4 regions of the Paenibacillus sp. CF095 genome follow, and region 3 is predicted to be linked to each of the others. Evidence: riboswitches for the same ligand, from Rfam matches in the RefSeq annotation. Region 3 holds a riboswitch; each other region holds the start of a gene.
What was found. A riboswitch is a leader RNA that binds a small molecule or an ion and turns the genes downstream of it on or off. The one in region 3 is predicted to bind cyclic di-AMP.
Positions count from the first base shown of each region.

Region 1: another riboswitch for cyclic di-AMP. It lies ahead of BLS69_RS06095 (3D domain-containing protein); the one in region 3 lies ahead of BLS69_RS16785 (HAD family hydrolase).
Region 2: another riboswitch for cyclic di-AMP. It lies ahead of BLS69_RS13255 (C40 family peptidase); the one in region 3 lies ahead of BLS69_RS16785 (HAD family hydrolase).
Region 4: another riboswitch for cyclic di-AMP. It lies ahead of BLS69_RS31380 (C40 family peptidase); the one in region 3 lies ahead of BLS69_RS16785 (HAD family hydrolase).

Region 1 is NZ_FMZN01000001.1:1,375,693-1,378,818, reverse strand. It holds gene BLS69_RS06100 (polysaccharide deacetylase family protein) at 1-683, shown strand, start outside; gene BLS69_RS06095 (3D domain-containing protein) at 788-1,459, opposite strand; cyclic di-AMP (ydaO/yuaA leader) riboswitch at 1,462-1,658, opposite strand; gene BLS69_RS06090 (amino acid ABC transporter ATP-binding protein) at 1,876-2,598, opposite strand; gene BLS69_RS06085 (ABC transporter substrate-binding protein/permease) at 2,585-3,126, opposite strand, start outside.
Region 2 is NZ_FMZN01000001.1:3,068,751-3,071,876, forward strand. It holds gene pelA (pectate lyase) at 1-888, opposite strand, end outside; cyclic di-AMP (ydaO/yuaA leader) riboswitch at 1,317-1,448, shown strand; gene BLS69_RS13255 (C40 family peptidase) at 1,454-1,918, shown strand; gene BLS69_RS13260 (carboxymuconolactone decarboxylase family protein) at 1,991-2,320, opposite strand; gene BLS69_RS13265 (hypothetical protein) at 2,462-2,680, opposite strand; gene BLS69_RS13270 (hypothetical protein) at 2,800-3,126, opposite strand, start outside.
Region 3 is NZ_FMZN01000001.1:3,784,750-3,787,875, reverse strand. It holds tRNA gene BLS69_RS16795 (tRNA-Leu) at 1-11, shown strand, start outside; gene BLS69_RS16790 (glutathione peroxidase) at 159-638, opposite strand; cyclic di-AMP (ydaO/yuaA leader) riboswitch at 1,009-1,184, shown strand; gene BLS69_RS16785 (HAD family hydrolase) at 1,300-1,698, shown strand; gene BLS69_RS16780 (HAD family hydrolase) at 1,892-2,575, shown strand; gene BLS69_RS16775 (Nramp family divalent metal transporter) at 2,713-3,126, opposite strand, start outside.
Region 4 is NZ_FMZN01000012.1:28,769-31,894, reverse strand. It holds gene BLS69_RS31385 (GNAT family N-acetyltransferase) at 1-484, opposite strand, end outside; gene BLS69_RS31380 (C40 family peptidase) at 840-1,310, opposite strand; cyclic di-AMP (ydaO/yuaA leader) riboswitch at 1,314-1,451, opposite strand; gene BLS69_RS31375 (hypothetical protein) at 1,697-2,548, opposite strand; gene BLS69_RS31370 (M1 family metallopeptidase) at 2,559-3,126, opposite strand, start outside.

The DNA.
Region 1 (3,126 bases), 2.4 Mb from region 3:
GTTCAGATTCTGCGGAAGAAGAACAACTGACATTGGGACAGTTACGTCAAAAATATGCCGATACGTTCAAAACCAATGGTCCTTCAACAAAGAAGGTTGCACTGACTTTTGATGATGTACCTGATCCACGGTTTACTCCACAAGTGCTGGATGTATTGAAGAAAAACAATGTCAGAGCTACATTTTTCATCGTGGGTAGTCGTGCTGAGAAACATCCGGATCTGGTGAAACGCATCGTTAAGGAAGGGCATATGGTTGGTAATCACAGCTACAATCATCCTGAATTCAGTAAGCTGTCGATGAATGCCTTTCGCAAACAAATTTTACATACCGGGGATATTATTCGACATTTGGCGGGATATACGCCCAAGATAATTCGGCCACCTTATGGAGACATTAATGAAGAACAGCTGCAATGGGCTGCTAAACAACACTATAGCATTGTAAACTGGAACGTTGACTCACTGGACTGGAAAGGCCTCTCCAAGGAAGAGGTGAAGGATAACATCCTATCTGCCGTGAAACCTGGCTCCATCGTTTTGCAACATGCAGGAGGCGGTGTGGGATCTAACCTGAACGGTACGATTGAGGCATTGCCTGAAATAATTGAAGAACTGCGTAACCGGGGATATGAACTGGTCACCTTGGACGAGATGTTGGGATTGCCAAAGGCCAAAGATTAAGATGACCGTGATAGCAAATAATGCAATATTAAAAGGGTGCTGTTCAATCGCAAATTAGCGACTGGCAGACACCCTATTTGAATTCGTTAGATGTAATTTACTTTCTACTTGAGAATATACAGCTCGATATCCTGGAAACCAAATGTACTTACGGACTGTTTGCTACCCGGGATAAAGATATCAATCCGGTGACCCTTGATTGCACCGCCCACATCACGCGCTGTGGCTACAAAAGCCTGTTTTGGCAATCCTGGATGGCTGTGACCAGTTACCAGTACTTTGGTTCCGAGTGGAATTACACTTGGATCAACTGCAATCGTACCCAGTTCAAGGTCATTTCCGAAATAATCGACTGCACCCCATCCTCCATTTTCAGACGGATCTGCAGAGTATGCCGTTGCTTTCACGTTCACAGCTTTGCTGTAATCAAATGTTTTACCCCAGGCTTGAACCACTTTGTTATCTGCGTTAACGTCCAAGCTTGCTGTAGTAACCGTTTTGGCTTGGGTCTTGCTCTCCGTCGCCGCGGCAGCTACATTGTTTGCCTTACCGGGAATCGTAATTTTCAAACCACCATAAATATTGTAAGGTGAAATGTCGTTATTTGCTTTAACCAACGTGTTCATTGCTACTCCATATTGTTTTGATAAGGTGTAGAAGGTATCCCCTTCTTTGGCCACATGAACTGAATCGGCGTGAGCCGGAACGGCTTGAATGAGCATTGCTGTTGTCAATAATGCTACTGCTGTTTTGGCTATACGTTTCTTGTTAATCATGGTCTTCCTCCCTCATTGTGCCTGCGAAGTTAGTTGTCGGATTCGGATGAGGAGCCCACCCTATAGGTTCTTCATTACATTTAAAACGTTATGTACCCCTAATTCACCCCAAGCAGTGTGCTGTAGATCTTCCCCCTGCACAATCTGCATCGTTACATCCCCCGCACTCCCTGTCCGGAAGTTTCGGCAGAGTTCAATATATCACAATTTTGTAACCTGAACTTGTAGTAATTCTTACCAAATGGTTTTTAGCGCGTAAGCATATGTAAGAATACTGGATACTTTAGAAATATTGGACGACTCGATCCTTTACATTTGGTAACAGAATAGTTACTTTTTCGAATTCATACGTGATTATTATCCATAAAAAATAGCGTTACCGACTCGAAGTCAGTAACGCTATTTGATCACTTCGTTTAGAGTACTTTCGCAAGAAAATCACGTGTACGTGAATTTTTTGGTGCTCCAAACACCTCATCAGGTGTTCCCTCTTCTACAATAACCCCGCCATCCATGAACAGGATCCGGTCTCCCACTTCACGTGCAAAACCCATCTCATGTGTTACGATGACCATCGTCATCCCGCCTTCTGCAAGACGTTTCATGACATCCAACACTTCACCGACCATCTCGGGGTCCAGTGCCGAAGTAGGCTCGTCAAACAGCATCACATGCGGCTGCATGGCCAATGCTCTAGCAATGGCGATCCGTTGCTTCTGTCCACCAGACAGCTGATTCGGGAATGTATCTTTTTTATCGTACAAGCCCACGGTGTTAAGCAGATCAGCAGCAATTTTCTCCGCTTCCTGAGTGGATTGTTTCTTCACTTTAATTGGAGCAATCGTGATGTTTTGCTGTACCGTTTTGTGTGGGAACAGGTTGAAATGCTGGAACACCATGCCCATTTTTTCCCGAGTTGCATTAATGTTGTGCTTCGGATCAGTGATTGACACGCCTTCAAAATCAATCTCACCCGAGGTAGGCTGTTCCAACAGATTCAGACAACGTAAGAAAGTACTTTTACCTGAACCGGAAGGGCCGATGACTACGACAACCTCACCTTTGCCAATTGTCACGTTAATGCCTTTAAGCACATCGTTATTTCCATAAGATTTGTGTAATTGTCTAACGTCTATCACTTGCACTCAACTTCCTTTCCAGTCGTCCCAGCAGCTTGGACAAAATGAACGTTAATACAAAGTAGATGGCTGCTGCAATCAAAAATGGACTCAAGCCTTGATACGTAATGTTTTTGACCACACTTGCCTGATACATAATGTCCACCATACCGATAACGGAGATAATAGAGGATTCCTTGATGATGGTTATGAATTCATTACCGATTGCCGGTAATACAGCTTTGAAGGCCTGTGGCAATATGATATAACGCATCGCATCGCCTCTTCCCATACCTAGGGAACGAGCTGCCTCCAACTGACCACGATCTACACCTTGAATACCCGCACGGAAAATCTCTGCCAGATATGCACCACTATTGATTGAAAGTGTAATGATACCTGCCTGAAGTGCAGTAAAGTTAATGCCAAAGCTCAGGGAAAAACCATAGTAAATAATCATTAATTGTACCAGCATCGGTGTGCCACGAATCACTTCAACGTAAGCAGTACCGATCCAGCGCAAGATTGCAGCGTCATGCAAACGGAACA
Region 2 (3,126 bases), 720 kb from region 3:
TAATTTGTATTTAACTACCCCGTCACGACCAATAAAGATTGGTTTATCCGTTCCTATCTCATAGAAGCGTGCCCAAATTGGTGCAGCTTTGGAATCTGCGATAATTTTACTGTCTCCATTAGCTCTTTCATACTTGTAACCCGTAATTTTCACCTTGTTAAACCAAGCCTCAGCTCCTTTAATGGATGCGGTAATTTTAGCGTTAGCAGGTCTGGTTTTTAGAAATTTAACAATCGTTACACTCTCTCCAGCTGTCAGCGATGGCACTTCGTAGATTCTTGCGCTCGCTGGTTTAAGGGAACTGGAATCATGTTGTTGTCCCCATGCTGTCAACTTACCACCTGAAACGACTTGTGTATTCAGAATCGCCTCCACACCCTTGGCAACTGAATTTTTACTGCGGTTAGCAAGTGTGCTGTCGATAAATGAAAAATCACCTTTGCGGGCTGCTACTTCATCCAGCATGATCATTACATTAATCATGGCATCATCATTATAGGTAATGTGCTTGTGATATCCGGAGCTTTGGTAGACCTGTGGCCATCCTCCGTTTGAATACTGCATGTTGATCAAAAAGTTAATTCCTTTGATTGCAGCTGTGGAGTATCGCGGATCATTCGTCTTTTTAAATTCCTTCGCCAATCTTCTAATTTCTGAGTATGTAGCCTTGTTGTCTATCGTGGACTTCGCCCACTCTCCACTTGTCTGTTTATAATCTTTTCTCCAACCTCCATCTGGCAGCTGGTTCTTCAAAATATCAGAAATACTCGCTGTAGTACCCGATGCATCCGCAGCAGATACCGTCCCTACAGGGAGAACTGCCATTCCAACTGCTGAGAACACCATCGTACATGCCAGGACAAAAGTAATTATTTTCTTCGCTTTCAAATGTAACACTCTCCTATGTTCGTTTTTATAAATCTGCCACTTCTACTTTACCTATGATAAGCGTCCCCAAACCTCCTTTATTTGTATTTATCGCATAATAAAATCAATTTTAATCCAATATGTGGATTGGATAATCAGATAATATGCAAAAAATCGATTTTTGTCAATATATGCAACTTAATGAATATAATCTCTCTAATTCTACATAACGGAATAGTTCTTTTAACTCATGACAAACCTATTTATTTATCCAAATTCGTCTTAAACGAATCAATAATGACGTTTTTGTCATGAATGATACCCAAACTTAATCCCTTCTTTCATATAAAAACCTTAATTCCGCTAACATTGAGGTATTACGAAGGGTTTTAAATGGGTTTGACAATTACGCATTTATGCAATATAGTTTCAAATAGTTACAAAAACTTAATTATTCATTGCCGAGTTTCATGTTTGAAAACGGGGGAACCAATTTGGGTGAATTATTCTTATACATAGGAAATATAGGGAACCTTCTACCGAACCCTTAGCTAACTCCGTAGGCATCGAAGGGAGAACATTGATTTTGAAAAAACTGATTATCTCCATTTTTGGAGCAGCTGTATTATTTACATCCGGGGCAACAAGCACAGAGGCAAGCAGTATCAACTCCGTAGTGAACAACATGACAGGTATTCCTTACAAATGGGGTGGCACGACTGTAGCCGGCTTCGACTGTTCTGGTTTTATGAGATATCTTTTCAACAAATACAGCATTGAATTGCCACGTACTTCTCAGCAGCAAGCCAAAGCAGGTACTCCGGTAGCCAAAAGCAATGTTCGGACAGGTGATCTGGTGTTCTTTAATACAACAGGCAAAGGCATTTCACATACAGGTGTATATATCGGCGGCGGACAATTCGCTCATGCCTCCAGCAGTAAAGGTGTAAGCATCACGAAGTTATCGAATCCATACTTCAATGACCGCTATGTAACAGCACGTCGGGTAACTGGACAGTTTATGTATGATAAAATGTTAGGTAAAATGTAATTCACATACAAAAAGGCATCGGTTATTAACCGGATGCCTTTTTTGTACTTAAAATGTATGTTGCATTGCTTACTAATGCAGCGCCTTCTGCACTCGCATCGCACCCTGAGACAGGGCATGTCCTCCTCCAACAGCTCCGGCCACGGCTACGGTCTCCATAATCTCCTGATCTGTTGCACCCTTGGCACGTGCTTCTTCTACATGGTAGAAGGTACATACCTCATTGTTGGCGAATAATCCAATGCCAAGTGCAATTAGCTGTTTTGTCTTGGCATCAATCACGCCTGGTTGGAAGCATTCTCCCGTAAACTCATGATATGACTTCACCACACCTGGCAGTACATCGCTTAATGCTCCAATCTGATCCTTGTAGGCATGAACTTTATCATTCATCAATGTCATGGCTTGTAGCACACCCTCTCGGCTATAGTTACAGATCTTCCTCACTGTACCTATCTTCTCTCCCGAGTGAGTCAATTATGCCAAGAAATCATGGTAATTCCAAACATTTAACGCTCATGGCTCTGCCATAATTATAAGCTGTTACTCACTAAGTGGACTCTGGCGCGGCTCACTGAACAGCTGATATTTGTAACTGCGATCCAGCTTAACGACACGTCGATTCTGACGACGGATAAGTACCTGCTCGCCATCCCAGGCAACAACAATCCCGGTTACATCGTTAGATTCCAGCTCGTCCCGTACTACTCTTACTTTCTCACCTGACAGACGCAGGGCGTCCAGTTCTGTATCACTGATCATCTTCATGGCTCCTATATTCCAAATTTATTTACAAAAAGAGACCTAAATGAAAAGTCATTTAGGTCTCACGTGACTGTATTGGACTGTCATGTCATTCGAAATTATGTCCCGACTGAAAGTTACCGCTGCGCGTGCTCTTTGCTGTCGTTCTTCTCGAACCAAAAATCAAGCACTTTGGCGGACATCACACGTTCTTCAAGGTACTCCACTTGATGCGGTGTAAATTGTTCTTTCCAAGAGAAGGACAACTCTTCGCATAAGCCTACAATCGTCAGTAATTCTGACCAGGCAACATAGCGTTTGTACCAGAAAAATTGAGGATGTTCAATCATATAGGGATAAAGGTCATCGAATTCCGTATGTTTACAATCCAGGGCACGTTCAAAATGAACTTTCGATTCCGCCAGCTTATCATTAAAAAATTGTTCTGTTGCCGGTTGGTTCCC
Region 3 (3,126 bases):
TCTCGACCGCATCATATGAACGATTAAAAAGAAGCTTTCCATTAATGGAAGGCTTCTTTTTTTGTCTTTTTGAACAGTTTGACATCAAAGTTGATAAAAAAGGCCATCCATTACCGGGGCAATGCTGCTCTACCTTCCGGCTACGGGTGGCCAATGTATTATTTTTGCAGCAAGTTCTTGATATCTTCTTCAATCTTGTCCGGTGTTGTTTTGGGAGCATAACGTTTAATTACCTGTCCGTTCTGATCCACAAGAAATTTGGTGAAATTCCATTTGATTGCTTTGGAGCCGAGCAGGCCAGGAGCTTCTGTGCTAAGGTGCTGGAAGAGAGGGTGAGCGCTTGAGCCGTTCACATCAATTTTCTCAAACATAGGGAAGCTCACGCCATAATTCATCTGACAGAACTCGGCGATATCGTCGGAAGATCCTTTTTCCTGGGCAAACTGGTTGCTTGGAAAACCAAGGACTTCAAATGGCGCATCCTTGAACTTGTCTTGCAATTCTTGCAGACCTTTGAATTGAGGTGTAAGGCCGCATGAGCTTGCCGTATTCACAATCAGTAACACTTTGTCACGGTAGTCGGACATTTCAACTTCTTGACCGCGAAGGGTATTCACTTTGTAATCGTAGACTGTCATCTAAATCGCCTCCATGATATCATCTGATACCTCTTATTATATTGGTTACAATTAAATAATGCAAAACTAATATGGTGTTAAATGAATCAAAAGAGGCAAGTTGTGCAGAATGCGTGAATGAAATGCGTAGTGATTTTCGTCAGAGTGAGAATTAGATAGATTTAAAGAGATGGATAGAGTATGACCTTGTTGTAAGCGCTATTATATGTGAGTATTGCCGAAAATCTGTCGATTCGGTGATCTGTGCGGACTTTACACCGACATGGCGCGGGTGTATGATTCATAACGTAATTTCAATTTAAACTAAATTGTACCTGAAAAACGAAACAAACGATAATATCGCTCGATCTTATTTTAAGATATACGAACGATGTTTTAATCGCTGAGTTTCCATTCATTGATGAGTGGGAAACGGGGGAACCAACAGAATGCGCTGTCCAGGACAGTAGGCATTCATGGGGTGAATTTTCCGGTGACAGCCGGAAATAGGGCGACTCTCGCGCCCGAATCCGTCAGCTAACCTCGTAAGCGTTAAAGGGAGAGGCAACAAGCCGTACGCTGGTTCATGGCGTTTTCGCCATGGGTTCTTTAAGAAGCGTTCGGGAGGCCTTGGTCCCCCACGCTTCTTTTTTGTTGTCTTTTCACGCCAAGGGAGGAACGAATGATGGATACTGAGATGATCTTAGTGACTGCTCCAAATGAAGCAGGACGCAAATTTATCAAATTGCTGATGTACAAAAAAATGCCGTTTGCCGTTCTAACCAACAGTGCAGGGGAAGAGCGCAGACTCCGTAGAATCGGAGTAGAACATGTCATTCGCATGAATACGGCTGCAGCTCAAAAATGGTTTTTGCCGCAGGGCAGCGTAGGCAACGTGTTTATTTTCGAGAACAGCCTGAATCTGACCTGTCGTTATTTACAGATCTGCCGTTCATGGACATCGAAATCCCTGTGCGTCATTACAGAGCAGAGTCATCCTAAGGGCATCTATCGGGGCATGGGCGCAGACCGGATTGTATATTCGCTCAATGGGGAAGTTGGCTTTCTCCTCAATGGGTAATGCCATAGCTTGTGATTGCTCAGGTGTAAGGTGCCTGTTATAATTGAATGTATCGATAAACGGAAATTTGAGGAGACTCATGCATGATGGTGAGTCTTCTTTTTTATGGTTTTAAAGGTAGTTCAAGACTTTTTGAACACGAACTTTTAGATTTGGATCAGGAATCACCTGTGGCTTACAAGGAGGAATTGGCGTGCCGGATGTAGGTGGATTGAAATGGTTGTTTTTTGATGTTGGAGATACGCTGGTGGATGAATGGGAGCCGGTTGATGATATTATCGGACAGTTCGTCCGTGAAGCCTGTGCTTTGGGATATCCGGTAAAGATTGAGGCGGTACGCGAACTGTTCGCGAACTGTTACCGAAAATATGAGCAATGGCCTATGAGAGTGGCGATTCGCACATTCGTTGAAGACGAGGGACACCAGAAACAGATTCAGGACAAGCTGAAGTTTCAAAAAGATCTTGAACGTCCTTTTCCTTCAGCGGATTCCGTTCTTCAGCAGTTGTCACGGTATTATCGTATTGGCATTATTGCCAATCAGAGTCCTGGAACGGAAGAAAGACTGGAGAGCTACGGCTTGCGGAAGTATGTTGATGTTCTGGCGTGTTCGGCTGAAGAAGGAGTGTCCAAGCCAGACCCTGAGTTATACGCTGTGGCCTTGAAGCAGGCCGGTTGTGAACCGGAGGAAGCCGTCATGATCGGCGATCGGATCGATAACGACATTATACCTGCTCGGAAGCTGGGCATGCGTACAATTCGGATTATGCAGGGTTACGGAAGATTCCAGCCAGACCGATCGGATGACGAACGTGCGGATTGGACTGTTAATTCATTGGATGAACTCCTGCCATTACTGGTGCCCAATCAGGATTAGATAATTGTTTATTAGAGTTTAGCGTTTTATTATAAAAGGAAACATGTTGCTGTATTGCAACAATAAAGGCTGATCAACTTGGGTATAGAATACCGCAGTTGATCAGCCTTTTTAGTATTTAGTCGATAAGAACGAGATTAGAATAACCGAATCGTCTGAATGATCAGATATACATTCAGCACAACGATAATCGCGGCAATGACCCATGAGATGATTTTGAGCCACAATTTGTTGGCGAATGCACCCATGCTTTTTTTATCACTCGTGAACATCACCAGGGGAATTACAGCAAAGGGTAATTGAAGAGACAGCACGACCTGGCTCAAAATGAGCAGTTCTTCTGTGCCATGTTCTCCTGCAATGGCTGTGACAATTACCGCCGGGATGATGGCGATCAGACGTGTGACCAGTCTGCGCAGCCAAGCCGGAATTCGAATGTTCAGGAAACCTTCCATAACGATCTGCCCAGCGAGTGTACCTGTAAGGGTGGAGTTCTGACCTGATGCTAACAGCGCCACACCGAACAGAATACTTGCAACCGTAGTACCCAA
Region 4 (3,126 bases), on a different contig from region 3:
GCCCTTCATAAACCATACAGTGAAAGGGCTTCAAGCCGCTTGGGGTCTGTCGTTCGTATGTATCTTGGGTGACAAATCCACTCTTCAGATAGACTTGAATGGCACGAGCATTCCAAGTGAGTACTTCCAGATCAATCTCGTTCGTGGGATTTCGGCGAATGGCTTCCTGTACAATGGCAGTGACAAAAGCTGTCCCTTGACCCTGACCACACAGCTCTGGATGCATGCCAAGGCCAATCCGGGTTACCCCTTCAAGTGGGAAGTATTGAGCAAACCCACATATACGATCGTTCTGATCCAGGACGATCGCATATTGCTCCTGCCGCAGCTGTGCATCTCCGAATTCCACTTCCAGAGCTTTCATCTGGTCCCAGGGGAGCCAGCTGTAGATATTGTAAGGCGGGTCATACTGCCAACTGCAGATAAGCTCCGCATGTTCTTCTCGCATGGGTACAACGTGAAACGTCACAGGGGTTTCCTTCATACACCTGCATGCTCCTTTCCTTGAAACAGAACTCTTTGTCCACTCTACAAAAGAGATGTTCATTTAGCAAGTCTTCCTTCTCAAGAAAAAAAATGAAACAAAAGTTCCGGTAATTCCGTTTATATTATAACGGGATGGGTAAAAACATCATAAGGGCACGGACGAACGAACGCAAAATGAACCTGTTGATGTCGCAGGATATGCCCTGAGTATAACTTGCAACATGAATAAGGATTGAAGCACAAAAAAACCGCCGGATACATTCCTGCGGAGAATGTACCGGGCGGTTCTGTTATGCTTCTTGCTTCGTTCCAGTATGGTTAATGGTTACAGCATCATGTTGCTCAGCTTGTCCCTAGTCAAGGGCCAGTGATTCATATGCGTCCGTGCTCATAATCCGTTTCGCGCCAACATAACGATTGGCCCAATAGCTTTCACTCAATGCACTGATCGTAACGCCTTTGGAAGAAGAGGAGTGTGCGAACTTTCCATCCCCTACAAAGATTCCTACATGTGATACGCCTTTACCTGTTGTATTAAAGAACACCAGATCGCCAGCTCTCATTTCCATGCGTGATACGGAATCGCCCATGTCGAATTGGGAACTGGATTGGCGTGCCAAATCAATACCCAACTTGTCGAATACATACCGTGTAAATCCGGAGCAGTCAAAGCCGTTAAGCGTTGTTCCCCCACTTTTGTATGTAGTTCCCATTGCTGAATCAATTACTGTGTCCATCTTTGAATCTGCGAATGCGCTACCTGCACCAAGCGATAAAGCGAATGTGATGCTAAGTACAGCTGCGGTTAATTTCTTCTTGAACAAGAGATATTCCCCTTCCAACGCCTGCGAGGTTAGCTTAAGGATTCGGTTGAAGGTCCCCTATGATCCCTCTGTAGCAAGATCAATTCACCCATAACTGGTTCCCCCGCTTCCCAGGTGCCAGGAATTTGGCTATGCTAGTTATGCACCTGCGAAATCAAGAAATGACGATTTAATTTTAAGTAGTTACAAATATGAATGTAAAGATTACAAAGTTGTTACTAAAAACTCACTGCGATTATTGTAACAGAGGAGTACGGCTTTGGCAACGTTTAGCAACAAATTTAGCAAAAAAAACCTCGACCTTTGACGGGGAAAGGTTGAGGTTTGCCTATTTATAAGTACATATTAGGCCGTGAGTTTAACATACGATGGTAACAATTTTTAAACTATCTGCTCTCACCTTTGGATATTTTGGACTGCCATAATCGGAAATGGCTGCATATTTTCCACAGACTTAATAGACATCTAGCAAGTGGATACGTCTGTTGTAGTATAAGTCCGGTAAGTCCCGTTAATAACCATGAGGCTGAAGTGAATGAACCAAAGACGAGCAGGTGTACTCCGCCCAGCAGGAGTGCAATGCCGATTACAGCGATGAGATGACGCAGTGCAATCCAGAGTGCTTTGAGAATACCGTGAGCCCCGCCTTCTCCTTCTGGTGCCGACACACCGAACTGCATGTAGAGTATGGCATGGTGGATGATCCAACCATATACAATCCAGGCAGCAACATAAGGTATACCAGGCAAAAGTAATTGAAGGGAATGAAATCCGTCCATGAGAATCGAGTAGAGCTTCGGTATGAGCCAGTAGGCGGGCAGAAGTATCAATAAAGTACGTATGGTGTGGAGCAGCAGCATCGGTTTCCACAGATTTTTGATTCCGCGGACAAAGGGGATGCGCTCTTCTGTAGAATTAAAGTGCTGAAGTGAGTAGAGCAGTCCTGCCTGAATGAGGGGGCTGATCAACATGCGAACCAGTAGCATGCCCCCTAGAATCCATAGATAACGATGAACCTCCGGATGGGTAGACAGGTTGAGTTGACTTTCCATTTTGAACAAAAGTGTACTCAGTTCCCCGGCATCAGAATCTGGATAGCGCAGGAGTAGGGGGATGACCGCCGATTGTACCATTCGATAGAAGAAATATCCCCAAATGAGTTGATATAGAAATAAGAGTGCGGCAATGAACATATGCTGACGGACGAGAAACCAGCCTTCACGTATTTTTGCTTTCACCGTTTCCACCTCACCATGACAGACCTCCGAATATGGCTTCTATTAGTTTGGTTACACTCATGCTCCAGCGGGATTTCGCTTGCTCATCTAGTCCGGATTTCAGGAAATTGTTCATATGGCGGTTCTCCAGCACGATCGAGTACAGGGGATCGGTCATGGCCCAGGATACGGGGGATGTGTGAGTTAATTTATAGGTGATGCGATCTTCTTTGCCATTCCATTGCTTGGTGAGGATATGTCCGTCTTCAAAAGCAATGCGAACAGGAACGGCGTTGTAATCACTCCCTTTTTTTGCGATCGTCACGGATGACTCGTACAATGTTTGACCGTCTTTCTGTACGGGCGTAACACGAATCTTCTCTACAGCAAAGTCAGCCATCCCGTTACCATAGACATATTGATCAAAATAATCAGACCAGGAAGTGCGGGTCACTTGTTCCACAACGTTCTGAAAATCAGCCGAAGTGGGATGTTTGAAGCGGTACTTCTTCACATAGGTAGAGAGAATGCGTTCCATCGTTTTCGCCCCGACTTGATGTTCGATCCCAAGCAATACAAGCTTGCCACGTGTATAGACA